Regions from separate parts of the Pararhizobium sp. LjRoot238 genome, predicted to be linked through region 2. Evidence: riboswitches for the same ligand, from Rfam matches in the RefSeq annotation. Region 2 holds a riboswitch; the other holds the start of a gene.
The links. Region 2 has a riboswitch for FMN ahead of ribB (3,4-dihydroxy-2-butanone-4-phosphate synthase). Riboswitches for the same ligand answer to the same signal wherever they lie in the genome.

Region 1 (15,543 bases), on a different contig from region 2:
TTTCGACATTGCCGAAAATCAGGTCGCCGCCCATGCCGGCGGTGAGGTTCAGCACCACGTCGACATCGGCCGAGCGGATGCGGTCGGTCACTTCCTTGTAGAGGTCGAGGCGGCGGGCGGCAGCTCCGGTTTCCGGGTCGCGCACATGGCAATGTGCAATGGTAGCACCCGCCTTGGCTGCCTCGATCGCGGCATCGGCGATCTGCTTCGGCGTGATCGGCACATGTGATGATTTGGAAACGGTGTCGCCGGACCCGGTCACGGCACAGGTGATGAAAACGTCGCGGTTCATGCTCAGTGGCATAAAAGCCTCCCCTTGTTCTTGTCGTGCATTACGAGCCAAGAATGAGTGCGTTGCTTTCCCTTTTCGGATACATGTTATACATTTCCAGAATTAGAGCGGGGGTGAGACGAATGCTTGTGCCGAAGGACGAGACCCAGCATATCGATCTGCTCGTGTTGCCGGAGACCAATCTGATCCTCGTCGCGTCGGTGATCGAGCCCTTGCGCGCCGCAAACCGCATTGCCGGAAAGGCGCTCTACGACTGGGACATCTTCAGCCCGGACGGAAAGGCGATCGAAACCAAGAGCGGCATTCCTATCCCGGTCGCACGGCCTTTCCGGCCACAGAAGGAAACTGCACCGCTTTTTGTCCTGTCGAGCTACAACTGGCAGGCCTATACGACTTCGCATCTGCGCATGCAGCTTTCCCAGACGGCGCGTTATCGCGAGGTGATGGCCGGCATCGAATCGGGGTCCTGGATGCTCGCCGAAACCAGCCTGCTCGACAATTTTTCGGCGACCACCCACTGGGAGGATTTCGAGGATTTCACCGCCGCCTATCCGCAGATCACCATGGTGCGCGAGCGCTTCGTCATCGACGGTAAGCGTATCACCACGGGCGGGTCGCTGCCGACGCTCGACCTTATGCTGGAACTGATCCGCCGCCAGCACAGCTACTCGCTGGCGCTGGAGGTGTCGCGGCTGTTCATCTACGAGCAGGAGCGCACGCGCGGCGACCTCCTCCAAGTGCCGGCGATCGGCAATATGCGCATCCTCGACGCGCGCGTTGGCACGGCCGTCAAGCTGATGGAGGAGACGGTCGATGCGCCGCTGACGCTGACGCGCCTCGCCCGACGGGCCGGGGTCAGCGCGCGTCATCTGCAGGACCTGTTCCAGGAGACGATGGGCGTCGCCCCGCATGCACATTATCTGGCGCTGAGGCTGAATGCGGCGCGGCGCAAGGTCATCGAGACACGGGCCGATTTCGCCGATATAGCCGCCGCCACCGGCTTCAATTCGTCTTCCGCCTTTTCACGCAGCTACCGCGCCCATTATCGCGAAAGCCCGAGTGAGACACGCAGGCGGCTGAAGCTCAAGAACTGATTCAATCTGTTCATGCACCGATTCAAACTGCGATGGATTTGCGAGTCGAATCAGGGCATTGGCGAGTGGCTTGAAAATTCTGAATCAAGGGTAGGCGCCGACATCATCGTCAGCATGGCCTCGCCGGCTTGGCGCGATAGGGCATTTTTCTGCCAGGCGAGTGAGAGATTTTGCATATAGCCGGGTCCCAGCCTGCGCATCGCCGGGGCGTTTCTGACGCGCGCGGTAGAGCTTTCTGGAAGCATTGAAAGATATCCGTGGTTCATCACCAGATTGAGGATGACGGGAATGGAATCGACCTCGGTCACCGTCAGCCGGTTTCGTTCCTGCTCGCCCAAAGTTTCGCCGATGAAATGCTCCGCCTGTTGGCGAAGGCCGCTCTTCAGGCTGGGAACGGCGATCGGGTTGGCTTGAAGCAGCCCGCGGAAATCCTCGCCGTGTTTGGCGAACAGCGAGGGGTGTCCGGCCAACGCCAATGGCGTGCGGGAAACGAGTTGGCCCTCAAACTCGGTCGGGAAGGTTTCGAGGTCGAGCAGCACCACGTCGAACCGGCGGCTCTTCAAGCCGGCGATCAACTCGTCTGCGGTGGTGCTGGAGATGAAAAGCGGCTGGCGCGGGCGGGTGCGGTGCCATTCGGCGGTCAGGGCCGCCAGCATGCGGGCGATCTCGCTTTCCGGGCCGAGCGGCATGACCGAGCCGAAACGCCATGTCGCGGCCGTTCGGCGGAACCGGTCGTCGGACGCGCGCGAAAGTCGCCGCCAGATATCGAGCAGGCTTTCGGCGATCGGAATCGCCGCCAGGCCCTCTGGCGTGCAGGCGATGCCCGACGGGGAGCGGATCAACAGATCATAGCCGAGGTCACGCTCGAGATCGGCCATCTGCCGGGTCAATTGCGGCTGGCCGGTGCCCGCTATCTTCGCAGCACCACGAATGCTGCCGCTGCGCGCGACGGTGACGAAGCGATCGAGCGCGGCCAGGCTGATCGAAGGCACGACGGTCGATGGTGCGACGGTGCCAGGCGATAGAAGCCATTGCACGGCGCGGTTCGCCGCCGCGAGATCGGCCTGCCGGCTTTGTGCCTCCAGCGTCGGCACGAGATTGCCGCCTTCGCGCCTGACGAGCGGTACTGCGATGGCGGCTTCGAAACGCTTGAGCGCGGCGCTGACGCTTGCCACCGGCCGGCCACCGGCCTTCGCGGCCCGGCGAATTCCTCGCTCTTCAAGGATCGCATGAACAAGGGCAAGCGTGGCGGTATCCATGATCTCTTTCATCCTTGCAAAGGCGGAGGCGGGACAAAGATGGGATGATCCGAAATGAATATCTCGTGTTCCGTTTTTGGGATATATCACAATCGGGGAGATTGGGCATAGCATGTGCGGCATCAAACGTGGGTCAAAGCATGCATGCATCGGTGAAAACCATTGCCCTGACTGGCAATCCGCTCGACTTCTCCGCGCTGGAGAAGATCGGTTCGGGCCTCTATGTGCCGACGGTGGCCGAGCAGTCTTTCGCGCGAGTCAAGTCCGCACATACGGTTATCGCCGACCGCCTCGCCATAGGCTTGCCGGTCTATGGCGCAAACACCGGCGTTGGCTCGATGAAGGACCGTCTGTGGACGGTTGATGATCTCACGGAATTCAACGTCGCGCTCGTCAAGGCCCACCATTTCGGCACCGGCGAGCTGTTTTCTCAGCCCATCGTCCGCAAGGCCATCGCCATCCGCATCAATACCGCGCTTGGCGGCCACACCGGCTGCAGCGTCGATCTCGTCAAGGCGTTCCTTGGCCTGCTGGAGCGTGGCGTCGTGCCCGCAGTCCATCGCCACGGTTCGATCGGTTGTGCCGATATCGGCCTGATGGGGCAGGTGGCTTCCGTTTTGACCGGCACTGGCGAGGCATTTTTCCGTGGTGAGTTGCTGCCCGCCGCCGAGGCCCTGCGTCGCGCCGAGCTCGAGCCCTTCGTCATGCAGCCGCGTGACGCACTGGCTTCGCTGAGCGTCAACGCGACGGCCTTTGCCGCTGCGGCCGATGTCCTGCGCGAGGCAGCCTCCGCCGTCCGGGTTTCGATGGCGACGGGCCTGATGTCATCCTTGTCATTGGGGGCCTCCGCCGATCCATGGCGGGTCGCGGCGGCGCTCGCGACGCGTGGCGAAGCGCTGGTCGGCTCCTGGCTTTACGGCCAATCCAATGTCGTCGATTGGCCGCTCCCGACGGCGATCCACGATCCGCTCAGCTTGCGCATGACCGCGCAGGTGTTCGGTGCTGCTGTGGATACGCTTCTTGTCGCGGCCGAACGGCTGGTCGATGCGACCTATCTGTCCGACGACAATCCGGTGGTGCTCGGCGGTCAGGTCCACGCGTCGGGCGCTTCGCTGCCGCTGACGACCACGCTCTATATCGAGACGGCGCAGATCGCCTTTTCCCATGTGGCGCGCAATATGCTGAACCGCTGCATCCTGCTCTCGAACGGCGTGCGGCGAAACCTGCCGATCAATCTGGTTGCTCCCGGTGAGGTGGCGAGCGGGCTTGGGCCGCTGATGAAACTGGTGGTCGAGCTCTATATGCGCGTCCAGTCGATGGCGGTGCCGCTGTCGGCGCAGTCGATCGTCGTCGCCGGCGGTCTCGAAGAGGAAGCGACCTTCCTGCCGCTCATCGTCGAGCGCATGGAGATGCAGGTGCGTGATCTGCGCCAGATGGCGGCGATCGAGGCGCTGCTGTCGGCACAGGCGATCGATCTGCTCGGTGACAAGCCCCAAGGCGTGACGCAGATCGCCTATGAGTGCGTCCGGGCGCTGAGCCCGATCTACCTGAAGGACCGGCCGCTCTCAAAGGAGATCGAGGCTCTTCACGAAGTATTTGCATCCGAGGATTTGCTGCTCGCGCTGGTCGCTGCGGCTCCGATGCCTGAATTCGATGATTTCTTCGCGCTCGGCCAATGACGAAGGGAAGCGCAGATGTCTGATTTCGATCTGGTTCTGAAGGGCACAGTGGTTCTCCCCGATCGCCTCGTCGAGGGCGGGCATGTGGCTGTGCGCGATGGCAAGATCGCCTCTGTCGGGCAAGGCGCGATGCCTGCCGCGCGCGAACGTCATGATCTTGGGCAAGCGCTTATCCTGCCCGGTGCCATCGATGCGCAGGTGCATTCGCTCAGCCAGAAGGATCAGGAGGATTTCATCTGGTCGACGCGCTCCGCCGCCGCCGGTGGCGTCACGACGATCGTCGACATGCCCTATGACGAGGGCAACCTCGTCTGCTCGGCTGAGGCGGTGAAGCGGAAGATTGATCACGCCAGCCCGCAGGCGCGCGTCGACTTTGCACTCTACGGAACGATTGACCCGGAGGAAGGCCCGGCGAGGATCGGCGAAATGGTTGCGGCTGGCGTCGCGGCCTTCAAGTTCTCGACCTTCGGCACCGATCCAAAGCGTTTTCCGCGCATCCCGGCCGGTCTTCTCGAAGACTGTTTTCGCGCCATCGCGCCGACCGGATTGGCAGCCGGCGTCCACAACGAAGATGACGAAGCGGTGCGGGCGGCGATCGACAAGGTCAAGGCGGCAGGTATCACCGATTACCGGGCGCATGGCCTTTCGCGTCCGCCGCTGACCGAGCTGCTGGCCACCAACCAGATCTACGAGACGGGTGCAGCGACCGGCTGCCCGGCCCATGTGGTGCATTGCTCGGTCGGCCGCGGCTACGAGATCGCCGCCGCCTATCGGGCGCAAGGATACCGCGCCACCATCGAATGCTGCATCCACTATCTCGTTCTCGACGAGGAGAACGATGTAAAACGGCTCGGCGGCAAGGCGAAGATCAATCCGCCGATCCGGCCGCGCGCCGAGGTGGAAAAGCTCTGGCGGCATGTGGCTGACGGCAGCGTGACGCTGGTCTCGACCGATCACGTCAGCTGGTCGGAAAACCGCAAGACCAATCCGGACATGCTGGCCAATGCCTCCGGAGTGCCGGGGCTCGAGGTGATGATCCCGCTGTTCGTCAAGGGCGCGCTGGAGCGCGGCATTCCGCTGACCCGTGCGGCCGAACTGATGTCGCTCAATCCGGCCCGGCATTTCCGTCTCGATCACCGCAAGGGTGCGCTCGAACTCGGCAAGGACGCCGATATCGCCGTTCTGACGCCGGAGCCCTACACCTACGACGCAGCCGCAGGCGGCAACAATGTCGTCGGCTGGTCGCCCTATAACGGCATTCGGCTGCCATGGCGTGTGGCCGCCACCTACAATCGCGGCACCTGCGTTTTCGACGGAAAAACAGTGTTGGCCGGGCCGGGTGCTGGCCAGTTCGTCCGGCCGTTACCGAGCCTCCCGCTGCGCGAGGGCGTCTGATGACTGCGATCGAAACCAATCTTCCGGTGGATGCCCGCCGCATCGCCGATATCATCAAGGGGCTGGCGCGGATCACCGACCCGGACCGGCCGTATACGCGGCGAGCCTTCACGCCTCGTTTTCTGGAAGGCCGCGCCTTTCTGGAGCAGCGCTTCAAGGCCGCCGGTCTCGAAACCCGGATCGATGCGTCGGGAAACCTGATCGGCCGCCGCAAGGGTCGCAAGTCCGGTCTCGGCACGATCATGCTCGGCTCGCATTCCGACACGGTGCCGGAGGGCGGACGGTTCGATGGTATCGCCGGCGTGGCAGCAGCGCTCGAAGTTTTGCAGGCGCTGAATGATGCCGGCATCCGGCTCGATCACGATCTGGAGGTCGTCGACTTCCTGGCCGAGGAAGTGTCGATCTTCGGCGTTTCCTGCATCGGCAGCCGCGGCATGGCGGGGCTGATCCCTGATGGATGGCTCAGCCGGACTCAGGGGGAATTGACGCTGCGCCAGGGCATGATCGATGCCGGCGGCGACCCGTCTCGGCTGGCCCAGCAGAAACGATCGGACATCAAGGCCTTTCTGGAACTGCATATCGAACAGGGGCCGGTGCTCGAAGGCGAACGCTGCGATGTGGGTATCGTCACGGCGATTGCCGGGATTACCCGGATCGAAATCCTGTTCGAAGGCCAGGCCGATCATGCCGGCACGACGCCGATGGCCCGCAGACGCGACGCGCTGACGGCCGCGGCCAGAATGGTCGGCGACGTCGAGCGCCTCGGGACTGAATTTTCCAAGGGCGAGGGGCATTTCACCGCGACGGTCGGCGAATTTTCGATCGAGCCGAATGCGGCCAATGTCGTGCCCTCCCGAGCCCGGCTGCTGATCGATGCGCGGGCGGAACTGCGTCCCGACATGGAGCGCTTCATTGCCGAGATCGACCAGCTTGCCGTCGATGTCCAGCGCGATACCGGCGTGTCGATCGCCTCGCCGAAACTGATCTCCGACAATTTTCCGACGCCCGCCGATCCGCTCGTGCTGCGCAATCTGGAGGAGGCTTGTGAACGGGTCGGCGCCAAACATCGCCGCATGGCTTCCGGCGCCGGGCATGACACCGCTTGGATGGCGCGGATTTCGAAGGCGGCGATGATCTTCATCGCCTGCCGGGAAGGCCGGTCGCACACGCCGGACGAATGGGCCGACAATGACGACATCGCACTCGGCACGGCGGCGCTGTTCGAGGCCGTCAGGAAACTCGACGCGGATTTACAGGGAGAGCGCTGATGGGCCGTATACTCACCGAAAAAGACGTCGAGGCGGCGGTCAAGGGCGGCTCGGTCTATGCGGCCGGTGGCGGCGGATGGGCGCATCATGGGCGGATGCTCGGCTATGCGGCGGTGTCGATCGGCAAGCCCGAGCTGGTTTCGATCAATGAGCTCGATGCGAATGACTGGGTGGCGACAGCCGCTGCGATCGGCGCGCCGGCCTCGACCACACCCTGGGAAATGCGCGGTGTCGATTACGTCAAGGCGGTGCAACTGCTGCAGGAAGCGCTGGGCGAAAAGATCGCCGGGCTGATCGTCGGCCAGAACGGCAAGTCGTCGACGCTGAACGGCTGGCTGCCGTCGGCTATTCTCGGCACGAAGGTCGTGGATGCCGTCGGCGACATCCGCGCGCATCCGACCGGCGACATGGGCTCGATCGGCCTTGCCGGCTCGCCCGAGCCGATGATCCAGACGGCTGTCGGCGGCAACCGCGAGGAAAACCGCTACATCGAGCTTGTCGTGCGCGGCGCGACGGCCAAGGTTTCGCCGATCCTGCGTACAGCTTCGGATATGTCGGGCGGCTTCATCGCGTCGGCCCGCAATCCGGTGCGCGCATCCTACGTCAAGGCCAATGCGGCGCTCGGCGGCATCTCGCTCGCCCTGACTCTGGGGGAGGCGATCATCGCTGCGGAAGGCAGGGGTGGAGGTGCCATCGTCGACGCGATCGTCAAGACGACGAACGGCGCGATCCTCGCGGAGGGGACGATTACCGACAAATCCGTCGTCTACACCAAGGAAGCCTTCGACATCGGCACGGTGACTCTGGGGAAGGGCGATGACTCTACGGTACTCCACGTCATGAACGAATACATGGCGGTGGAGAATGCCGCCGGCGCGCGGCTTGCCACCTTTCCGGACGTGATCACGACGCTGTCGCCCGAAGGCGAGCCATTGAGCGTCGGCCAGTTGCAGGTGGGCATGAAGATCTTCGTGCTGCACGTGCCGAAGACAGTGATCCCGCTCGCCTCCAGCGTGCTTGATCCGTCGGTCTATCCGTCGGTCGAGAAGGCGATGGGGATTGACATCGCAAGCTACGCTTTGTCCGGCCGGATATAAGGAGAACGAGCCATGTCGCGCGACCTCGGTCTTGAGGAACTGATCAGGCAGGAGCTTGGTGAAAGGCCGGGGCTTTCCGAGAAGCCGATGTTCGGTGGCCTTGCCTTTCTCCTCGACGGCAATCTTCTTTGCGGCGCGCGCAACGACGGCATGCTGGTGCGCCTCGGCAAGGGCAATGATGGCTGGGCGCTGGCGCTTGCCGGCATCGAGCTCATGGTGATGGGTGACCGTCCGATGAACGGTTGGGTGCGCGCAGGCCCCGCGGCTTTCGGCGATGACGCACTGCGCAAGCGCCTGCTCGATGCGGCACTCGCCTATGTTCTCTCGCTGCCGCCGAAGTGAACGACAAACGGTGCCGTACCTCCTCCTTGCGCTAACTCGCTCTACGGGAGCGGTGCGAGGGGGGCAGGGATGCGATCGCAGATAAGAAGATGGAAAGACCACAATGCCCAAAGCCAATCCCCGTCACCCGAACTTCCCCATTCCCGGTGGCCCGGTTCTGCGCGCCAAGGGCTGGCGGCAGGAGGCGCTGCTGCGGCTCTTGGAAAACGTGCTTTCGGTCGGCGAGGACCCGGACAATCTGATCGTCTACGCTGCACTCGGCAAGGCCGCGCGCAACTGGGCCTCCCACAAGGCGATCGTCAAGGCGCTGATCGAGATGGACGAGGACCAGACGCTGCTGATCCAGTCCGGCAAGCCGGTGGGGCTCTTGAAGACCCATGCCAAGGCGCCGCTCGTGATCATGGCCAATTGCAACATTGTCGGCCAATGGGCGAAGGCCGAGGTGTTCTATGAACTGGAGAGGCAGGGGCTGATCTGCTGGGGCGGTCTGACCGCCGGCGCCTGGCAATATATCGGCAGCCAGGGCGTCATCCAGGGCACCTATGAAATCTTCATGCGGATCGCCGAAAACCGCTTTGGCGGCGATCTCGCCGGACGCTTCATCCTGACCGCCGGTCTCGGCGGCATGGGCGGGGCGCAGCCGCTCGCCGGCCGCATGGCGGGGGCTGCGATCCTCTGCATCGACATCGATCCCGTGCGCGCCGAAAAACGAAAAGACATCGGCTATCTCGAACATGTCGCGCCGGATCTCGATACGGCGCTCGCGATGATCGATCAAGCCGTCAAGGAAAAGCGCGCTACCTCCATCGGCCTCGTCGGCAATGCAGCGGCGCTCTATCCGGAAATCGCCAAGCGCGGCATCGTGCCCGATATCGTCACCGACCAGACCTCGGCCCATGACCTGGTCTATGGCTATGTACCGAAGGGCATGAGCATCGAAGAAGTGAAACGGCTGCGCGTTGAGGGGCAGGGGCAGCTGATGGCCGCCAGCCGCGCCTCGATCGTCGATCATGTCAAGGCGATGCTGGAGTTTCAGGCGAAGGGCGCAGAAGTCTTCGACAACGGCAACCTGATCCGTACCCAGGCGCGAGAGGGGGGCGTTGCCAATGCCTTCGATATCCGCATCTTCACCGAGGCCTATCTCAGGCCGCTGTTTGCCCGCGCCATCGGGCCCTTCCGCTGGATGGCGCTGTCGGGCGAGGAGAGCGACATCGCCCGCATCGACGACCTGCTGCTCACGATGTTCCCGGACAACAAGATCGTCACCAACTGGATCCGGCTGGCGCGGGAAAACGTGCCCTTTGAAGGCCTGCCCGCCCGCATCGCCTGGCTCGGCCATGGCGAACGCACCGAACTGGCACTCGCCGTCAACGCGCTGGTCGCATCCGGCGAACTCAAAGGCCCGATCGCCTTCTCGCGGGATCATCTCGATGCCGGTGCGATGGCGCATCCAAATATCATGACCGAGCGCATGAAGGACGGCTCCGACGCCATCGCCGACTGGCCGCTCATCGACGCGATGCTGCTCTGCTCCTCCATGGCCGACCTCGTCGTCGTCCACTCCGGCGGCGGCGGCTATGCCGGATATATGACGAGCTGCGGCGTGACCGTGGTGGCCGATGGCACGGAGAGCGGAGCGGAGAGGCTGAGCCACGCGCTGACGAATGATACGTCGCTGGGTGTCATCCGGTATGCGGATGCCGGGTATGAGGAGTCGATTGACGAGATCGGCAAGAAGGGCATTGGGTATGTGGCGGTGGGGTGAGGCGATGACGTGAGGGAGAGTGTTCTCATTTGAGAACTGCAAGCTTTGACGACTTCATAGGAAGTTCGAACATCGACCCTCCGCTGACGTTTAAAGCGATTGTTTCGATAGCCGGCCATAACGCGATTAGACGCTCAGCTTGCTTGAGCACCGGGGCTTTATAAAGTCCGGCAGACAAGAACATGCCGACAACTCTAGAATTCTGAAAGGCGCGCTTTTCTGCTTTGTTTCGCGTTATGCGGCGATCACCTGAAATGAAGATCCAGCCGCCCTGGCTGGTGAGTTCTGCAATTAACTCAACATCTTTAATCGTGGGGCGGAATTTGTCCTTTAATGCCACAATCTCATGTTCATCCCCCATGAGAGCTTGCAAACTTCTCGCCAGTCTTGGCGAAAGATTGTGATCGAATAGGACTTTCACGCGGCCAGCGATTCCTCGAATGCTACCGCGTCTCTGACAACGGAAATTGGCACTTCAAATAGCTGCGAAACCGCTTTTTCCGAGCCTTCGGCTTTAACTGCCTGAGCCAGCGCGACGGTTGGTACGTTATATTTTGCCGTTGTAGGTTGGCCGAAAACAAGCTCTGGATCGATTATTATTGAAGCTTTGCCCTTATGGGGCCGCCACCTGCTCACTGACTCGTTATCGGTGTCCAAGTCTTTGAATGTACGTTCAATTACGGCCTTGATGGTATATTGCTTCTTTTTTAGATCGAGAAGGTTTTCATCGCCAGACGCACTGGCACTTTCTAAAAAGATGGTTCTACCATCAGTCCTGAAGCGACGTGTCGAAAATGGCCTGTCATCATTCACGCAAGCTCTGGCGTATTCCAAGCAATGCCGGATTGTCTTGAGGCCAAGTCCGGCTTCGACGAACGCGTGCACAAAACGCAACTCGATTAAGTCACGAAATCCGAGTTCGATATGGTCGTCATAGCGGGGCAATTGTGGCTGCCACAATGGTTCTACATGCAGTGTCTCGCCTTCATGCCGATAGTTATACCCGCCGAGCCAGCGCCGCACATTGCGCACAGGAACGCTCAACAACCGGGCAGCATCGCTGGCGGAGTAGAACCCGATTCCCAAAGTTGGCGCTACGTCATCCCTCATTTGATATTCTGCTTCCTGCAGTTCGTAAGAGTGAGCAATTATCCATCGTGCAACCGCCACGTCAAAGGAATTATTTCTTAAAATAGTGGCATCTTTGCTCATTGGGAGATAGTTCGTATCAGAACGAATGGCGGCCTCCTCACACCGTCGCTGCCGTCCATCTGCTTGGTCGTCAGAGTGCGTTTAGTTGAAGTGTGTAGGCGATCATGTCGCGGTCTTGGAACTCGCCAGAGGACTGGTTACGGCGCGGCATCCGTTGCAGATGCCGCGCCGCCCGCAATCAGGCGTTTACGAGCGCCAGCTGGGCGCGCGCCTGCAGGATCTGCGAGCAGGCATTGGCGGCTTCCACGCCCTTGACGACGAAATGGTCGCGGAAGAAGCGGATATGGGCTTCCGATTCCTGGAAATTGTGCGGCGTGAGTACGGTGGACAGGACGGGCACACCGGTGTCGAGCTGCACCCGCATCATGCCGTCGAGAACCGTGCCTGCGACGAAATCGTGGCGGTAGATGCCGCCGTCGACGACGAAGGCCGAGCCGACGATAGCCGAGAAACGGCCGGTTTTGGCGAGCGTCTGCGCATGCAGCGGGATTTCGAGCGCGCCGGGCACGTCGAAAATCTCGACGTCCGAGGCCTTGCCGCCGAGCTTTTCCCAATGGGAGACGAAGGAATTGACGCATTGATCGACGATATCGGCGTGCCAGCGCGCGCGGATGATGGCGATTTTCTGGGTGGGGTGGGAAGCGATTGTCATGTCAGTCTGGCCTTTCAAGGGTTGAGCCATTTTTCAATGATCCCCTTGGGCGAACACGCAGGCGCGGTGACCCCTTGGAAAGGGGCCCCTGATCTGCTTGCTCTCTTTCATCCGGACTTTAACCGTCGGCTCCGGAATTCAACCGGATCTGCTGACCTTCATGCGCGTATACGGGCATACGTTCGTATGAAGCGCTCGCGGGCTCCGGGAATTTCTCCCCGTTACCGCCGGTGGGGAGTTTCACCCCGCCCTGAGAACGTGCGAGACCGACTATAGAGATCGGCAAACGAGCGTCAAATGCGCGATGCGACGCCCGCCAAGAAAAAGGCGACAGATTTTTCCACAAGACCTGCCGTCACCAACATATTTTTCTGGCGGGCAAGCTATTCGCGAATGATCAAAAGATCGCTCGCCGTGAAGCGCAGCGTGACGACGTCGCCGACGGCCGGCGGGTTGAGGCCTGGTGCATTGAACATGTCGAAGGAAATCACGGCCTCGCCGACCTTCATGCGGGTGCGGATGACGGAGCCGAGGAAGTTGCTGGAAACGACTTCACCGGTCAGCGCCGTGTCACCCTTTGCACCCTCGGCGATCGAGCCCGCTTCGGGCCGCAGCGCCAGCGAAACCGTGTCGCCGGCCTTGACCGGGCCGAGAGGCTCGCGCAGCGTGACGCCCTGATCGCCGATCGCGATGCGATTTGCCGCGGGATCGACGACCGTGCCTTCGATCAGGTTCAAGGTGCCGACGAAGGAGGCGACGAAGCGCGTTGCCGGCTTGTTGTAGATGTCGAACGGCGTGCCGATCTGGTCGGCGCGGCCGGCGTTCATGACGACGATGCGGTCGGAGATCGACAGGGCCTCTTCCTGGTCGTGCGTGACGAAGACGGTGGTGATGCCGAGTTGCTGCTGGATCATCCGGATTTCTTCGCGCAGGGAGACGCGGATCTTGGCGTCGAGGGCCGATAGCGGCTCGTCGAGCAAAAGCACCTGCGGTTTCGGCGCAAGGGCCCGGGCAAGCGCCACGCGCTGCTGCTGGCCGCCGGACATCTGATAGGGAAAGCGGTCGGCAAGGTGGCCGAGATGGATGAGCCCCAGCATTTCCTTGACGCGCGCGTTGACGGCCGCCTTGTCCATGCCGGCGATCTTCAGACCGAAGGCGACGTTATCGTGCACGGTCATGTTCGGGAACAGCGCATAGGCCTGGAAGACCATGCCGATATTGCGCTGGTTCGGCTTCAGTTCGTTCTGGTTGCGGTCGTTGATGACAACCGTTCCCGCCGACGGCGCTTCGAAGCCGGCGATCATTCTGAGAATTGTCGTCTTGCCGCAGCCCGACGGACCGAGAAAGGAGACGAATTCTCCCTTGTCGATCGCCATGTCGAAATCCTTGACGACCTGGACGGGACCGAAGCTCTTCTGAATGCCGGTAAGTTTGAGAAAGGACATGGACGATCAATACCTCAGGGCTTGGGAGGAGCCGATTTGTTGAAACGGGAGGCGAGCTGCAACAGCGCCATCGAGAGCCAGGTGATGGCAAAGGCGATGATCGCCAGCGCCGGCGGCTCATAGGCGCGGTTGGCGCCGATTAGCTGCAGATAGGGGCCGAAGGCCGGGCGGTTGAGCAGCGACGGCATGGTGAATTCGCCGATGACGATGGCAAAGGTAATGAAGGCGCCGGAAAGAACGCCGCTCATGACATTGGGGAAAATGCATTTGAACATGATGGTCGGCCAGGATGCGCCCAGACTCTGGGCTGCTTCCGTCAGCGTGCCGACGTCGATGGTGCGCATGGCGGTATCGACCGAGCGATACATATAGGGCAGCGACAGCGTCATGAACGAGAACATCAGAAGCGCGTCGGTGCCGCGCGCCGAGCCCGTGAAGGGGATGTAGGACGACGAATTGTAGAGCCTCAGATAGCCGAAGACGATGACGATCGCCGGGATGACCAGCGGCATCAGGGTAACGAATTCGACCACCGGCCGCATCTGCGGCAGGCGCAGGCGTACCCAGTAGGCGGTCGGTACCACCAGCAATATGCCGAAGATGATGGTGAGGATCGCCATCACGATCGAGTAGCTGAAGGATTCGCGGAACTGGACGTCCGAGAATACCGAGCGATAGGCGTCGAAGGAATATTCGCCGCGGCGCATGCGCAGTGAGAATTCGAACGTGGCGATCAAAGGGATGATGAAATAGGAGGCGCCGAAAAGGATAGCGATCCAGGCGCCGATTTTCTGTGTCTTCATTTCTGCCACCGTTCGGCGCGCATGCGGAGCCAGATATAGATGAGGTTGGAAATGCCGGTGATGACGATCATGCCGAGCGCCAGCGCATAGCCGAGGTTCGGGTTGTGCAGAACGTCGCCGCGGATCTGCGCATAGAGCTGGATCGGCACGATGTTGAAGGTCGAACCGGTCAGCGAATAGGCGGTGGCGATGGCCCCGAAGGCGTTGGCGAAGAGAAGCAGCGTCGTGCCAAGGATGCTGGGGAACAGGATCGGCAGGGCGACCTTCATCCAGTACTGGGTATTGGTCGCGCCGAGGATTTCTGCAGCTTCCCGCCATTCCTTCTTCAGGCCGTCCAGCGCCGGCGTGATGATCAGCACCATCAGCGGGATCTGGAAATACATGTAGGTGATCGTCAGGCCGATGAAACTCAACAGATTGAAGCCGGTGGCATAGAGATTGATGCCGAACCAGTCGCGAAGCAGTATGGTCACGAGACCGGTGCGGCCCAGCGTCGCCAGAAAGGCGAAGGCGAGCGGCACGCCGGCGAAATTGGAGGCGACACCGGAGAAGGTCAGAAGCGAGGAGCGGATCCAGGAGGGCACGCCGCCGAGCACGACGGCCCAGGCGAGGAAAAAGCCGATGAGCGCGCCGCCCAGGGAGGATGCCAGGCTGACCTTTATCGAAATCCAATAGGAAGCGAGAATCTTGTCGGTGAAGAGGCCTCCGATGTTGTCGAAGGTGAATTCGCCGGCCGGATTGAGGAACGCTCCGGTGACCAGATAGAGCGTCGGGGCGATCAGGAACATCACTGCAAAAAGCAGGAAAGGTGTGATGCCAAGCCAATCGATGGCCGTCTTCTTCAAATCAATGGCCTTTTTCGCTCTCATCCGGAAACCGTTTGTGAAAATTGAAAAATAGCCTTCCCGCGCAGCCGCGGGAAGGCCTTGATGCGACAGTCTTACTGCACGTTCGCGCCGACGACGGTGTCCCAGCCCTTGGTGATGACTTCCTTGTAGGCTCCCTGTTCTTCAAGCGTCGGGAACACGGCCTTTTCATAGGCAGCGGCCGGCGGCAGCTTGTCGAGCAGGTCCTGCGGGATCTTGCCGTTCTTGGCGAGATCGTTGAAGCGGATCGGGTGGCAATAGCCCTTCAGCCAGCCGAGCTGACCTTCGTCGGAATAGAGGTACTCCATCCAGAGCTTGGCAGCGTTCGGATGCGGGGCATAGGCCGAGATCGCCTGAACGTAGACACCGGCAAT
Region 2 (15,543 bases):
GAAGAATCGCATGGAAGACACTGTATTACAAGGACGTTGCTGTCTTTGGTTGATAAAAGCCAGGTACGATGCAGGCAATGGCCGGAACATAGCAAGAACAAGGTTTCCCGCCAAGTCGGCTCTGACTGAATGTGATCTTGCCAGGAAAGTGCGACCGCGCCCCCTTTCGGTGCTATGTTCGGCAATCCCGCACCTGGTCAGGCTGCCAATGCCGCCCTGTTGTAGCCACATGATCAATATGCTGGGCGAACTTGCTGCGAAGGGGCTGAAGGCCGCGCTGGGCAAACGCTCCGCTTGATATTGGATGGGCCTACAAGGCGCTCAGTGAGTGAACCTCAGCAAAATCCATTCAGTTTAAGGATCTTATGTGCCTCGATCGATGCGCGAAGCTCGTCCTCGGAGTTGCGGTTGCCCTGGTTGGCGTCGGGATGGTGCATTTTGAGCCTTTCCTTATAGCGGCTCCTGATTTCCTGCGGTGTTGCCTCCGGCAAGAGACCGAGTGTCGCAAAAGCCTTGGCTTCGAGCACTTTGAGTTTTCGTTTCTGCAAATCGGCTTTTTGGGCTTGGCGTTGTGCCGCAGTTTTTCGGGCATTCAATGCCCTTGCAGAGCCGGAACGGACTGTCGACGGGATCGGGATTTCGGTCGGCTGGCTGACTCTCGTTCCCCGGGTCGGACGACTGCCGGCTGTCGCCTCCCTTTGATAGCGAGCGACGTCCGCGTTTGATGGAGTCGTCGTGTAACTGTATCCCTTGTTGTATTCTTTGACGTGCTCAAGACAGAACAACAGATAAAGGCCTTCAGCGCCCGGCCCCACAGGGGCGCGATGCGTGCCAACCTTTTCACAACCGTCCCATTGGCATTTCGGGCCAGTGGGTTCGCTGGCGGAAGCGGACTTTTTGCGAGCAGATCTAAGGCCCACGAATATTTTCGAATCAAGCGTCATCGCACCTGTATGGATGCCGCGCGTCACCTCGGCAAGATTTAGCAAATTCGCTCGCCAATCCCTCAAGCTGTCAGTAAACCCAAATCAGTGCGATCTTTGCATGAGCACGCATGCTCAACGAGGCAACCTCGAATGGTTTGGTGATGATCGGCATACCCGGTACAAATGGCTGCATCAGCCACATGTTGACCATTCATGCCATTGACGCCAGCTTTGAAAGTGCCAATCGATGACGTCTGCCATCCCCGATTTTTTGAGTGAACTATATCAGTCGGCCAACGCGGTCTCACAGGTATCAACCTTCGAACGCCGGCGCCTGATCGAGCGCGCCGCAAGAATGATTGCGGAGCAGCGGATACAACTCGCGGCTACGGGCAACGTCGTATCCATGCCGTCAAGCGTTGTCGCAGGCCTCGACACTATTCATCCGCAGATCGACGACATGCCCGACCCCGAAAATTGCATGTCCTGAGCGCGAAGACCGAGTGATGGGAGAGGGTAGGTCCGTTACTCGTCCATCAGTCCGTCGAACACTTCCAGCATTGCGTCGGCGATCGCTTGCCCGAGGTCAGCGGCGCTCGTTGCCAGCGCCTTCTCGTCCATATCACGTGCTGCCATCGCGAAGGCAGCACCTTGGGTAGTAACTATTTCCTGAGCACGCTGGATTGCCCAGAGCGCAAAGTCGCTACGGCTTCCGATCTCGGTCGTTTCCATCACTTTTCTCCTGATTTGCATAGACGATTGCCGTATATCGGTATCAGCAATCCAAGTCAGCCTATTGGCATGACATGATATGTTTCCATCGGTGGCACAGAGATCAGCGGGCATGACAGCGCAGTTCGATATGTTTTCAGACGAGGTTAGCTCGACACTGCCGAAGGCCGGCCGCCAGGCGCAGCTGACACAATCGACGCCGAGCGCGATGAGTGAAGACGGTATGGTTGACCATCTGGTGAACACGGGGCGGTACCGTGTTCTCCGAAAACTGGAGTCTCGTGCGGTTGCGATCACAATCCGCCCCGAATTCCCCTTGAGAGGCGTCATCCTTGATACTGAAACCACCGGCCTCAATCACCTCAAAGACGAAATCATCGAGATCGGGATCATCGCATTCACCTTCGATGCGATGATGGCGGATTGCAACAGCCGAGTGTGCCCATTCCTGCGGATATCACCAAGCTGACCGGCATTTCCGACGCGATGGTCGAAGGCCAGGTGATCGACATAGCGGCCCTCAAGGCGCTGATCGATCCTGCCGATCTCATCATAGCTCACAATGCCAGCTTTGACCGGCCGTTTTGCGAAGTGTTTTCCCAGACCTTTGCGCGCAAGGCCTGGGCTTATTCCAATCGGAAATTGACTGGTCATCGCGGGGGTATGAAGGCACCAAGCTCGGCTACCTGATGGGGCAGGCAGGCTATTTCCACGAAGGGCACCGTGCCGTCGATGATTGCTTCGCCCTCCTGGAAGTTTTGATGCGCGAGACCTCAGGCGAAATGCGGACCGCATTTGCAGAACTCTATCAGGCCAGCCAGCAGGCTCGCGTTCGTGTCTTCGCCGAAAACAGTCCGTTCGACATGAAGGACCATCTGAAATCCCGTGGATACCGCTGGTCTGATGGAAGCGACGGCCGGCCAAAATCCTGGTGGATCGAGGTCGATGAGGACACACTCGACAAGGAGTTCCACCATCTACGGACCGAAATCTACCGCTGGCCGGACGCCGATAGGCCCATCAAGCGGCTGACCGCATTCGACCGCTTCAGGGCGTGATGCCACACGGTTTCAGCAACGGAAGGGTGACCTTGGGCCTCACGCATGGGTGGCGTGAGGCATTGTCGCTGTTGCGATCGGGTTAGGGCGTATGTTGTATTCAACAAACGACGCCGGGGCCAAACGGAGCTCCTGGCGTCAAAAAGAACCTCAAGGGATTATGCCCCGAACGGCTATCGGGCGGTGCACCACGTCGGAGCCGGTGCGTTAGATCCCCGACCCGTCGAACTGCTGGGCGTCGTCGCCTTCCCAGGGTGAGGGCATGGACGCGCGGCTGCGATTGGCGGAAGGCATCGGCATCCAGCACTTCAGCTCCGGTTCGGCATATTCGATGACGCAGCCGGGGGAGGAATCAGAGGCGCGCCAGCCTTCTGCGCCGAACTGATCGCCATTCGACCAGTAGGCGAGGTCAACTTCCGCCGGCCCCTGTTCAGACGGGCGGACCGTGACGAGGATCCGACCCGTCTTTCGGCGCGCTTGCCATGTGGCGCCACCTGTCTGGCTCGTCCACGTTCTTCTCTCCTGCCTTGCTGCAGGTAGAGTGTCGCCTCGCCATCGAAAGCGGTCAACCCAAACTTTGCACAAGCCATCCTCTCAAGACGAGTCGGGAAAATTTGAATAACCGCTCAAGAGCGGGGGCGTGCCTTTACTTAATAGAAAATTCTGCCTGAGCCTGCTTTGCAATGGGCTCAAATCCGTTTGAGGCGAAGGAAGTCCATTGCAGGGTGCGGCGTCACAAAGACGTTGCCGACAATGCACGACCATGCACGCATCGGAGACGCGTGCTTGGTCGGAGCGGATTCATAAAGCGATGAGTACCGATCGCGCATCACGACATGATCAGCCCGCCATCCACATTGATCGTCTGGCCGGTGATGTAGGCTGCGTCTGGCGATGCAAGGAAGGCGACGAGGGCAGCGACTTCGGCGGGGGTACCGGCGCGACCCATGGGGATGCCTTCGACCCACTCGGCCATGAGTTCGCCCGGGCCATACTCGCCGAGCATCTCACCCCAGACGCGGTCGTTGTAGTCCCACATCTCGGTATGGATGATACCGGGGCAAATGGCATTGGCGGTAATGCCTTCTCGCGCCAGTTCTTTGGCAAGGCTCTGCGTCAGGCCGACCACGCCGAACTTCGATGCGGCGTAGTGGGGGGTATAGATGAAGCCCTGGCGGGCCTGGCCTGAGGCGGTGTTGATGAGGCGGCCCCTGGTGTCGCTGGCGCGGAAACGGCGGATCGCCTCCTGGCAGCAGAGGAACACGCCCTTGGTGTTGACGTCGAGGTTGAGGTCCCATTCGCGTTCGGTGAGGTTCTCCACCTTGGCGATGGTGATGACGCCGGCGTTCTGGACGGAGACGGAAATAGCGCCGAGCTTCGCCTCGGCCTCGCCATAGGCCTCCCGCACCGCCCTTGCATCGGTCACATCAAGGGCGAGACCAAGCACTTCGGCGCCGGTTTCCTCAGCGAGCGTCCCAGCTGCCGCGGCCATATCCTTCTCGATTGCAGCGATAGCGACTTTTGCACCCTCTTCGGCAAAGCGCTTGGCGATGCCCCGCCCGATGCCCTTGTTGCCCCCGGTAACGAACACCCTCTGGCCTGCGAAACGTCTCATGGTGTTTCCTCCATAATGCGCAGCAGGCCGAAGGCTGATCTCGAGGGAGATCAGGCCGTGAGCCGAGCTGCTGTGAACTTGTCGGTGACAAGCACATCGATGACTCCCAGATTCAGGGCGCCGGCAATGGCCTGGGTTTTCGCTCCTCCGCCCGCGAGCGCCATGACGCGGCTGGTCTTGCGCAGATCCTCCAGCGAGATGCCGATGACGCGTTCGTTGAGCGGGGTTTCGACCGGCTTGCCGTCCTTGTCGTAGAACCGGTAGGAAATCTCGCCGACGGCGCCGGCCTCGTGAAGCACCGCCATCTCCTGGCGGGAGAAAGTGTTACCGGAGCGGGCGAGGAGCTCGGACGGCTCCACCGCGCCGATGCCAACAATCGCAAGGCTGAGGCGGCCAAACAGGTCCATCGTCTCGCGCACGACCGGGTCGGACAGCATGACCAGCTTTGCCTCGCGCGACGAGGTAATGCCCTGGACAAGGAGCAGCCGCGGCTCGCCGCCGGTAAGCCTTGCCAGACGCGCCGTCAACTGTGTGGCATGGGTCTGCACTGATGCATCGCCCATGCCGCCGAGGATCTGCACGATGTACTTGGCCTTGGCATTCTTGAGCGGATGGATGTTGTCCACCATGCGCAGGATGGTCTGGCTCCAGCTTGAGACGCCGACGATCTCGTCCTGCTGCAGGGTGACCTCGAGGAAATGGGCGGCGGCCTCGCCGATGCGGGCCATGATCGCGCCGTCGCGATCCTCGGAACAGTCGATGACGATGGCTTCGGTCAGGCGGTAGCGCTCGCGCAGCGCTGTTTCGAGGTCGGCGAAGGTGCCGGCCGGAGGAATGACCGTCGTGCGTACGATATCTTCCTGCTCTGCCCGCTTCAGCATGCGCGAAACGGTGGCCTGCGACATGTGCATGATCTCGGCGATTTCGGCCTGCCGCGTGCCTTCGATATGGTACATCTGGGCGATGCGGGCGATCAGTCGCAGCTCGTTGAGCCGTCCCATGGGATTCTCCAGTGGTGAATTTTTATTCACTCATAGTTGAAGGACCCGAAACGGTCGAGCGGTAGATTGCGTCCTGCCAAACCAGAAGCCGTTCCCTGGCGTCGGAAGCACGCGGCGTGATGGGACTGCCGGCGCGCGGCAAGGCGGCGATGGCGGCAAGATCGGGCCACACGCCCAGCGAAAGCCCGGCGAGATAGGCCGCGCCGAGCGCGGAGGCCTCGGGTGCGTCGCATTGGATGATGGCATGGTTCAGTGTGTCGGCGACGCATTGCATCAGGAAGGTGTTCTTGCTCGGCCCGCCATCCGCAAAGAGACGGCCGAGCGGCGTTGGCGATTGCGCTGACATAGCCTTGAACACGTCATGGACCTGGAAGGCCATCGAATCCGTCACCGCGCGGGCCATCTGGGCCCGCGTCGTGTTGAAGGTGATGCCGGAGAACAGCGCCTGTGCGTCGGCCTGCCAGTAGGGAGCGCCGAGGCCGACGAAGGCCGGTACAAAGCCCGGCCCCCCAGGATCGGCCGTTGCCGCCAGATCAGTCAACGCTTGCACATCGGACAGGCCAAGTATCTCGACCATCCAGGGCAGCGCCGCGGCCGACACGAGGATATTGCCCTCGAAGGCATAGGTCGGCTTGCCATCGATCGACCAGGCGATCGTCGTGGTGATACCGTGCTCAGGCGCGATGAAGCGGGGCAGGGTCGTCATGATCGACGAGCCGGTGCCGAAGGTTACCTTGCCATCCCCGGGATTGAAGGCGCCGTGACCGAAGAGGGCGGCATGGCTGTCGCCGATAGCCGAGGCGATCGGGATGCCGTCCCTCAGGCCTCGTACGTTCTTTGTGACGCCGAAGTTTGAGGCGCTGTCGCGCACCTCGGGCAGGGCGGATTTCGGCACACCGAACAGGTTGCAAAGCTCGTCGCTCCAGACCTGACGATTCAGGTCGTAAAGCTGGCTGCGGGCGGCGTTGGCCGCGTCGCAGGCATGGACCGCTCCGTCCGTGAAGCAATGGATCAGCCAGGCGTCGATCGTGCCCAGCCGGACCGTGTGTCTCGCTGGCACGCGGTCGAGCAGCCACTTCATCTTGGGGCCGGGGAACATCGGATCGATGGGAAGGCCGGTGAGTGCCTGGACGTGCGCCGCATGCCCCGCCGCAATGAGTTCGGCGCAGGCCGGCGCGCTGCGGCGGCATTGCCAGCTGACCACGGGGCCGAGCGGCTTGCCGGTGGCGCCATCCCAGACGGTGACGGATTCGCGCTGGTTGGAGATCGCGACGCCAAGAATGTCGACCGCAGGTCCCGCTCGCAGGCAGGCGGCAATCGCCTCCTGGACCGATTCCCATATGCGCAACGGGCTCTGTTCGACCCAGCCAGGCTGCGGGTGCTCGATGCCGACGGGAGACGCGCCGCGCGACAGGATTTCCCCGGCCGTCGAAACGAGCACGGCCTTGGAATTCGTGGTGCCCTGATCGATGGCGAGAATTGCGGTTATCATGGCGGCTCCGGCAGGCAGGAATTGGGGGCGCGGCGAAAGGGAGGTCTTGCCGCGCCCGGCACGGGATCTAAACGCGCACTATCATGCGCGGGAAGGCTTCCGTGCAATCAGCGTTACGGCCGCATCAGCGATGGCGGCAGGGGACATGCCGAATTCGTCGAGCAGGAACTCTGCCGAGCCGGTAGGGGCGAAGATGCCAGGAACGCCGAGGATCTTCATCGGCACTGGCGCTTCGGCCACGACGAACTCGGCGATGGCTGAGCCAAGGCCGCCGATAGTGGAGTGCTCTTCCGCCGTCAGGATGGCGCCGGTTTCGCGCGCAGCAGCCACCACCGCCTCCACGTCGATCGGGCGGACCGTCGCCATGTTCAGTACGCGCGCCTCGATCCCCTGCTCGCAGAGAAGCTCGGCCGCCTTCACAATGCGGTGGGTCACCGTGCCATTGGCGATGAGGGTGATCGCATCGCCATCCCGCAGCAGATTCGCCTTGCCCAGCTCGAATTTGTGGTCGACCGGCAGCAGGTCCGGAACGCCCACACGTGATAGGCGAAGGAAGACCGGTCCGTCATAGTGGGCGGCCCATTCCACGGCCGCGGCCGTTTCGATCGAATCGCAGGGGGCTACGACGGGGAGGTTCGGCAGCACGCGCAACCAGGCAAAGTCTTCGATGGAATGGTGCGTGGGTCCAAGTTCGCCATACGCCATGCCGGAGGAAATGCCGATGAGCTTCACATTGGCGTTGGAATAGGCGATGTCGGCTTTGATCTGCTCCAGCGACCGGCCGGTCAGGAAGCAGGCGGCGCCACAGACGAAGGGCAAGAGGCCGCCATTGGCAAGGCCGGCGCCGACGCCCACCATGTTCTGTTCGGCGATGCCGACATTGACCAGTCGCTCCGGCCACTTCGATTTGAAGCCGCCGAGCTTGGATGAGCCGACCGAGTCGTTACAGACGGCCACGATCCTGGGGTTGTCTGCGCCGAGTTGTTCCAGCATGGAGACGAAGGCATCGCGGCAGTCGTGCAGCTTGGGAGAAGGTGTCAGGGCGTTCATCACAGGGCCTCCGAAAGCTCAGCCACGGCAATCTTGTACTGTTCGGCATTCGGCACCTTGTGGTGCCAGTCGACCTTGTCCTGCATGAAGGAGATGCCGTGGCCCTTGTTGGTATGGGCGACAATGCAATGCGGACGATCGCCGCGCTTCTCCAGCGCCGGAACGATTTCGTCCATGGCATTGCCGTTGATTTCGCTGACATCCCAGCCGAAGGCTGCGAGCTTGGACGGGAAGGGGGCGAGATTGTTGGTGTCCTTCAGCGACGCGCCCTGCTGGAACCGGTTGTGGTCGATGATGAGCGTCAGGTTGTCGAGGCCGAACTGCGCGGCAGACGCGATAGCCTCCCAGTTCGATCCTTCCTGCATTTCGCCGTCACCGGTCAGAACATAGGTGCGATACGCCGCCCCCGTGAGCTTGGCGGCCTTCGCCATGCCGACCGCAACCGGCAGGCCATGGCCAAGCGGGCCGGTATTGGTCTCGACGCCCGGCACCTTGTTGCAGTTCGGATGGCCGTTGAGGCGCGAATGCGGCTTCAGGAACGTGGCGATCTCGTCTTCCGGAATGAAGCCGCGCTTGGCAAGCGTCACATAAAGTGCCAGCGCCACATGCCCCTTTGAGAGCACGAAACGGTCACGATCCGGATTCCTCGGCTGGTCGGGCCAGATGCGCAGCACACGGAAATAGAGCGCCGTCAGAATGTCGATAGCGGACATTTCCCCGCCAATGTGGCCGGCGCCGGCTTCGAACACCGCTTGCAGGTCGCGAAGGCGGATCTGTTGAGCGATGCGGTCGAGATCATTCGGCTGCATGAAACCCCCATAGTGAATAAATATACAGTGCCCTATATACTTGCATGGAGATTGAGCAAGTCAAGTGAAAATAGGGCTAGTCAGGTAAAAATTACGGAGCCTGGTCGTATTGACACACCCTAGATCGATCGTATACGAATTTACAGACAGTAATGAATATTTATGCACGCTGCCTATTTGAGGCAGCTGGCTGACCGGAGGAGGGTTCATGCTGGTTGCAGCGAAGGAAAATCAAGGTGTCGTGGGCGGGCTACTCCCAACGTTGCGGGGAGCGACCGGGCCGCTGATCGGCCTTATCGTTCTGTGCCTTTTCCTAACCTTCGCGACGGACAAGTTTCTGTCTGTGCGAAACTTCCTCAACGTGCTCGACCAAATCACGGTGCTGGGCGTCATGGCCGTGGGTATGACGATGGTCATCCTGATCGGCGGCATCGATCTTGCCGTCGGTTCGGTCATGGCGTTGGCGATGATGGTTCTCGGTTACCTCAACGTTGTGCTCGGCGTGCCGATGGGCATCGCTATTCCGCTGGCCTTGATTGCGGCATCGCTGAACGGCCTGATCGCCGGCCTGCTGATCACGCGCTTCAACGTGCCGGCCTTCATCGCGACGCTCGCCATGATGTCGATTACGCGAGGCATCGCTAACATGATCACGGACGGTCAGCAGATCATCGGCTTCCCCGCCTGGTTCAACATGATGGCGATCGTGCGCTTCGGCGGCTTCCTGACGCTGACGGTCGCCGTGATGCTGTTGGTGTTCATTGTCGGCCTGCTCTACCAGCGCTACCGTCACGGAGGGCGCGTGCTCTACGCCATAGGCGGCAATGCGGAAGTAGCGCGGCTTGCCGGCATCAATGTCCAGCAAGCGACCGTTCTCGTCTACGTCGTGTGCAGCTTCCTTGCCGGGCTTTCCGGCATGGTGCTCGCAGCCCGTCTCGACTCGGTCCAGCCGTCCTCGGGTGTTTCCTATGAACTCGACGCCATCGCGGCGGTCGTCATCGGCGGCACATCGCTGTCAGGCGGCACCGGCGGCATCGGCGGCACTATTATCGGCGTGCTGATCATCGGGGTTCTGCGCAACGGGCTTAACCTGCTCAGCGTCTCTCCGTTCATGCAGCAGGTCATCATCGGCGCCGTGATCGTACTAGCCGTCACGGCCGAAACCTACCGTAAGCGCAAGTAGCGTTTTTCACCCCGCTGCAACGAACGGCGGGGTGCTGAAAACGGTTCGCAATGGTGCGGGCCGGCAAAAGGGAGGTGGCGTCCGGCGAAGGCAGGTCGCACACCAGGCAACTCGGAGGAGAAACCATGAAACTGTCCAAACTGCTGATGGCGGCAACTGCGGCCGCGGTCCTTGCAACCCCGTTCGGCGCGTCGGCCGCAGAGATCAAGAAGATCGGCCTTGCCGTTCCGAACCTCCAGGCCGACTTTTTCAACCAGATCAAGCTCGGCGTCGAAAAGTACGCGAAGGAAAAGGGTATCGAGGTCGTCGTCGTTGACGCGAAGAACGACACCAATACGCAGGTTAGCCAGGTGCAGGACCTGATGACACAGGACATCAACGCGTTCATCTATATCCCGGCTGGCGCCGCTGCCGCCGCCGTGCCGACCCGTCTTGCCCGCGAAGCCGGCATTCCGGTGATCAATGTCGACCGCGTTCCGGAAGGCGCGCCGGGCGACACATTTATCGCCGGCGAGAGCGTCGAATCCGCCTATGCCGTGTGCAAGCACATTATCGAGAAGGCCGGCGGCAAGGGTAAGATGGCGATCATCCACGGCCAGAAGGGCACCACGCCGGAAGTGGATCGCTTTACCGGCTGCAAGCGTGCCATCGACGAGAACAAGGGTGTCGAGCTCGTCGACCAGCAGTGGAGCAACATGTGGTCTGCGGATGAGGGGTTCTCGATCGCGCAGAACATGCTGCAGGCCAATCCGGATATTACGATCATCTTCGGCCAGGCAGACGGTCTCGCCATGGGTGCAGCCAAGGCGGTCGACGTCGCCAACCTCTCGGACAAGGTGATCATCGGCGGCTATGACGGCGACGTCTCGGCACTCGAATATCTCGCCAAGTGCAAGGGTCCGTTCATCGCAACCGCGACGCAGAGCACGCAGAAGATGGGCGTCCTTGCAGTCGAATCCGCGCTCGCTGTCGCCGCCGGCCAAAAGGTCGAAGAGCGCCAGACGCCGAATGCCGTGCTGACAACTTGCGAGAACGCGCCGGAATTTGTGAAGAGCCATCCGTAATCCGGCTTCATAACCGAAAGGTAGCAGCGCCATGACGACCCGCTCTCCCATCCTGTCGCTCCGCGGAATTCAGAAATCCTACGGGCCGATCAAGGTTCTCCTCGGTGTCGATCTCGACATCTATCCGGGAGAGGTCGTGGCGCTGCTTGGTGAAAACGGTGCCGGAAAATCGACCCTGTCGAACATCATTTCCGGCACCGTCCAGCCCTCCGCAGGGGACTTGACCTGGCTCGGCAAGACCTATGCCCCTGCCAATCCCCGCGCCGCGATGGACGAGGGGGTGGGCATGATCCATCAGGAACTGAAACTGCTTCCGAAGCTTTCCATCGCAGAGAATGTCTTTGTCGGCCGCTATCCGATGAAGTCGGGTCGGGTTGACCGCAAAGCAATGGAGGAGCAGGCGCGCAGCGGCTTGCATCGGCTGGGTCTCGATATCTCGCCCGACCGCCTTGTCGAAGGGCTGTCGACCGGAAAGCAGCAGTTGATCGAGATCGCCAAGGCGCTTACGCTCAACGCCCGTTTGCTGATCCTTGACGAGCCGACCGCCGCATTGGGTGGCGAAGAAACCCAACTCTTGTTCCAGCAGATCGAACGTCTGAAGTCGGAAGGCGTGGGCATTATCTATATTTCGCACCGTCTTGAGGAAATCCGCCAGGTCGCCGACCGCATCGTCGTCATGCGTGACGGCGCCAAGGTGCAGGAATTTGACAGCGGCGACGTTCCGGTCCGCACCATCGTCGAAGCGATGGTCGGACGCTCGCTTGAGCGCATGTTTCCGATCCTTCCGACACCGACGGCGGAGGTGGCGCTGGAGGTGCGCAGTCTCACATCGCCGTCCAACGCGTTTCGCAACATCAGCTTTTCGGTCCGCAAGGGCGAAGTTTTCGGCATCGCCGGCCTCATGGGTGCCGGCCGCACCGAACTCGTGCGCGCCGTCACCGGCGCCGATCCCATTTCCGGCGGCGAGGTCCTGTTGCACGGCAAACCCGTCACGCCGCGCGCGCCCATCGACGCGATCCGCAACGGCATCGTCCTCGTGCCCGAAGATCGTAAGCTCCAAGGCGTGGTGCTTGAACACTCGATTGCTGAAAACATCGGTTATGCCAACCTCGGCGAGATTTCCCGCAGGGGCTGGATTTCGTCGGGTCGCATCCATGAGTTCGCCGAGGACTATATCAGGAAGTTCGGGGTCAAGGGCCGCGGCGGGCAAAATGCCGGCGAGCTTTCTGGCGGCAACCAGCAGAAGGTGGTGCTTGCCAAGTGGCTGGCGCGCAAGCCGCAGGTCGTGGTGCTGGATGAGCCGACGCGCGGCATCGACGTCGGCGCCCGCTCTTCGATCTACGATCTCATCATGGATCTTGCCCGTGCGGGCGTTGCGGTCATCGTGGTCAGTTCCGACCTCGAGGAGGTGCTCGGCGTCTCCAACCGCATCATGGTCATGGCTCAGGGCAAGCAGGCCGGTATCCTGAACCGCGAGGATGCAAACGACGTCTCGGTCATGGAACTGGCGACGATCTGAACAGGGAATAATTCATCATGTCTGAAATCACTCTGAATGCACCGAAATTGTTCGATCTCTCCGGAAACATCGCTTTCGTGACGGGGGCAGGCAGCGGCATCGGGCAGCGCATCGCCATAGGGCTGGCGCAGTGCGGTGCGGACGTCGCGCTGCTCGACCGCCGAACCGATGATGGGCTTGCGAAGACCGCCGATTTTATCGCCAGGGCAGGCCGCCGCAGCATCCAGATCGCCGCCGACGTGACCAGCGGCGCGGCGCTCAACGAAGCAGTTGCACGCACCGAGGCGGAACTTGGGGCGCTGACGCTTGCCGTCAATGCCGCCGGCATCGCCAACGCCAATCCGGCGGAGGAGATGGAGGAAATCCAGTTCCAGACGATGATGGACATCAACCTGAAGGGTGTTTTCCTCTCCTGCCAGGCGGAAGCGCGTTCCATGCTGAAGACCGGGCGAGGGGCGATCGTCAACATCGCCTCCATGTCCGGCGTCATCGTCAACCGGGGCCTCAGCCAGTGCCACTACAACGCCTCGAAGGCCGGCGTGATCCACATGACGAAATCCATGGCAATGGAATGGGTCGGCCGCGGCATTCGCGTGAACACGATCAGCCCCGGCTATACGGCAACGCCGATGAACACGCGCCCCGAAATGGTGCATCAGACGAAACTGTTCGAGGAACAGACGCCGATGCAGCGCATGGCAAATGTCGACGAGATGGTCGGCCCCGCAGTCTTCCTGTTGTCGGAGGCCGCGAGTTTCGTGACCGGCGTCGATCTTCTCGTCGATGGCGGTTTCTGTTGCTGGTAATGGTACGCGGCCGGTCAAATCTGGCCTCTTGCATTTTAGCGGAGGAATTCCTTATTTACGTGTGTTCTCAGGGCGGGGTGAAAATCCCCACCGGCGGTATCCGGAGCGATCCGGGAGCCCGCGAGCGCTTCCACGAAGGTGGAGGGTCAGCAGACCCGGTGAGATGCCGGGGCCGACGGTTACAGTCCGGATGGAAGAGGGCATGCTTGCAAACCGCTCCTCACCGGGCGGCTGTAGGCCTGTTCGCCCAAGGGATTGATAACGCCGATATCGGCAACCCTTGAAAGGCAATGAAAATGGCAATCTCGAAAATTGAAGACGCAATCGCGGCACTGGCGTGCGGAGGCATGATCGTGGTCGTAGACGACGAGGACCGGGAAAACGAAGGCGACATCATCGTCGCCTCGGATTTCATAACCCCCGAGACGATCGCGTTCATGATGAAACACGCTCGCGGGCTCATCTGCGTGGCGATGGAAGGGGAGCGGCTCGACGCGCTTGATATTCCGCTGATGGTGCCGCGGAACACCGAACTGCACAAAACGGCTTTCACGGTCTCGGTCGATTACCTGCCGGGAACTACTACTGGTATTTCCGCAGCCGATCGGGCCGCGACTGTTCGGGCGTTGATGGACCCCAGGTCGCGGTCGGCGGATTTCGCCCGCCCAGGCCATATTTTCCCGTTGCGGGCGCACCCTGCGGGCGTTCGCGGCCGGCCTGGTCACACGGAGGCCGCGGTAGATTTTGCGCGTCTCGCAGGCAAGTCCGCATCGGGCGTCATTTGCGAAGTTGCCAATGACGATGGGACGATGGCCCGACTACCCGAGCTTCTAGTCTTCGCCGAAACGCACCAACTTCCTTTGGTTACTATTCAGGACCTGATCGCCTATGTCGAGAAGACTTGGCGCCACGTTGCGGTTCACGCTGCCTGAGTGTCGGTCCATAAAGAAGTTGAATGATATGAATCGTTTGTGATTCCATGCAGTTGAATTGATTCGATGAGGGCATGGACGCGATGTGGACGAAGGCTAACCGAGGGAAATACAATCGAGATTGTCTGCGCTATCCGAGCGATTTGACGGATGCGGAATGGGCGCTGGCTGAACCCTTGATTCCGCCTGCCAAGCACGGCGGTCGCAGGCGTGAGGTCGATGTCCGGGAGGTTCTCAACGGCCTGCTTTATGTTCTCAGCACGGGTTGCCAATGGCGGGCAGTGCCGAAGGACCTGCCGCCGAAGAGCACGCTGTTCAGCTATTTCGACCTGTGGAACTGGGACGGCACGCTCGGCCGCATTCATGAGGAACTCTACGTGAAATGCCGTGAGGCGATGGGCCGCGAGGCCAGTCCGACGGCGGCAATCATGGACAGCCAGAGCGTCAAAGGCGCTGAAAAAGGGGGCGCTGCATTGACCCGGGCGGGTATGATGCGGGGAAAAAGATCAAAGGCAAGAAACGCCATATCCTTGTCGATACGGTAGGCCTTCTGCTGCATGCGCTGGTTCATCCGGCCGACATCCAGGACCGCGACGGTGGCGTGCTGGTTCTGAAGACGCTGTTCGGGCGCTATCCGTTCTTGAAGAAACTGTTCGCCGATGGTGGCTATCAGGGGCCTGTCTTCGCCAAGGGACAAAAGAAGGCAATGCCAGGACTTGCGACCGCGATCGTCAAGCGCTCCGACACCGCCAAGGGTTTTGAGGTTCTGCCGAGGCGCTGGGTGGTCGAACGGACGTTCGCATGGCTGGGTCGATGCCGCAGGCTGGCCAAGGATTTCGAAAATCTGTCGCGCAACGCGCTCGCCTTCCTCAAGCTGGCGTCTATCCGCCTCATGCTGCGAAGGCTCTGTTCAAAATGAATAACTTTCCGGACCGACTCTGAGACCCTTCAGTTTCGGACGCTCGAAGTGCCTCACTCTTCGAGCGTCTCGGCCCAAATTTCCATTGCTCATTCCGGTAGCACTTACTTATGTAGAACTGCGTCCAATCGATGTTGGGCTGTTGATTTCCACTGAGAACTGACCCGGTCCTGCGACTGAGGCCCGTTCCTATGATCTAAATTTCGAAACCACCCTAGAAGTAGCGGACTTCCTCGGCCTCGACGCTCAGCGGATCCTTTCCGCGCTTGGAAAGCCAGGAGTAGACCGGCGGCACGCGATCCGCGATGGATTCCACATGAATGTCGATCATGCAGGGACCGTCCTTGTAGGCGAAAGCACCGGCCAGGGCCGTATCCAGTTCTCCGGCATCGCGCGCAGTCCACGCCATCAGGCCAAAGGCTTCGGCAATCGCCTGT

Region 1: another riboswitch for FMN. It lies ahead of ACSQ3F_RS13915 (6,7-dimethyl-8-ribityllumazine synthase); the one in region 2 lies ahead of ribB (3,4-dihydroxy-2-butanone-4-phosphate synthase).

Annotation. Positions count from the first base shown of each region.
Region 1 is NZ_CAXUPP020000001.1:2,854,282-2,869,824, forward strand. Features, by position in the region: gene ACSQ3F_RS13860 (3-keto-5-aminohexanoate cleavage protein) at 1-304, opposite strand, end outside; gene ACSQ3F_RS13865 (GlxA family transcriptional regulator) at 415-1,386, shown strand; gene ACSQ3F_RS13870 (LysR family transcriptional regulator) at 1,437-2,645, opposite strand; gene ACSQ3F_RS13875 (aromatic amino acid lyase) at 2,786-4,324, shown strand; gene ACSQ3F_RS13880 (dihydroorotase) at 4,340-5,719, shown strand; gene ACSQ3F_RS13885 (Zn-dependent hydrolase) at 5,728-6,987, shown strand; gene ACSQ3F_RS13890 (DUF917 domain-containing protein) at 6,987-8,084, shown strand; gene ACSQ3F_RS13895 (TfoX/Sxy family protein) at 8,097-8,426, shown strand; gene ACSQ3F_RS13900 (urocanate hydratase) at 8,530-10,191, shown strand; gene ACSQ3F_RS13905 (hypothetical protein) at 10,217-10,612, opposite strand; gene ACSQ3F_RS13910 (hypothetical protein) at 10,609-11,403, opposite strand; gene ACSQ3F_RS13915 (6,7-dimethyl-8-ribityllumazine synthase) at 11,582-12,055, opposite strand; FMN riboswitch at 12,151-12,317, opposite strand; gene ACSQ3F_RS13920 (ABC transporter ATP-binding protein) at 12,439-13,500, opposite strand; gene ACSQ3F_RS13925 (ABC transporter permease) at 13,515-14,303, opposite strand; gene ACSQ3F_RS13930 (ABC transporter permease) at 14,300-15,172, opposite strand; gene ACSQ3F_RS13935 (ABC transporter substrate-binding protein) at 15,244-15,543, opposite strand, start outside.
Region 2 is NZ_CAXUPP020000004.1:146,907-162,449, reverse strand. Features, by position in the region: gene ACSQ3F_RS27100 (J domain-containing protein) at 336-944, opposite strand; gene ACSQ3F_RS27095 (hypothetical protein) at 1,174-1,416, shown strand; gene ACSQ3F_RS27090 (hypothetical protein) at 1,452-1,658, opposite strand; partial or broken gene ACSQ3F_RS27085 (3'-5' exonuclease) at 1,771-2,716, shown strand; partial or broken gene ACSQ3F_RS27080 (hypothetical protein) at 2,924-3,227, opposite strand; gene ACSQ3F_RS27075 (SDR family oxidoreductase) at 3,546-4,331, opposite strand; gene ACSQ3F_RS27070 (sugar-binding transcriptional regulator) at 4,382-5,332, opposite strand; gene ACSQ3F_RS27065 (FGGY family carbohydrate kinase) at 5,355-6,824, opposite strand; gene ACSQ3F_RS27060 (transketolase family protein) at 6,906-7,874, opposite strand; gene ACSQ3F_RS27055 (transketolase) at 7,874-8,683, opposite strand; gene ACSQ3F_RS27050 (ABC transporter permease) at 8,892-9,866, shown strand; gene ACSQ3F_RS27045 (substrate-binding domain-containing protein) at 9,992-10,930, shown strand; gene ACSQ3F_RS27040 (sugar ABC transporter ATP-binding protein) at 10,962-12,449, shown strand; gene ACSQ3F_RS27035 (SDR family oxidoreductase) at 12,467-13,255, shown strand; FMN riboswitch at 13,315-13,461, shown strand; gene ribB (3,4-dihydroxy-2-butanone-4-phosphate synthase) at 13,552-14,187, shown strand; partial or broken gene ACSQ3F_RS27025 (IS5 family transposase) at 14,262-15,106, shown strand; gene ACSQ3F_RS27020 (thiamine pyrophosphate-binding protein) at 15,321-15,543, opposite strand, start outside.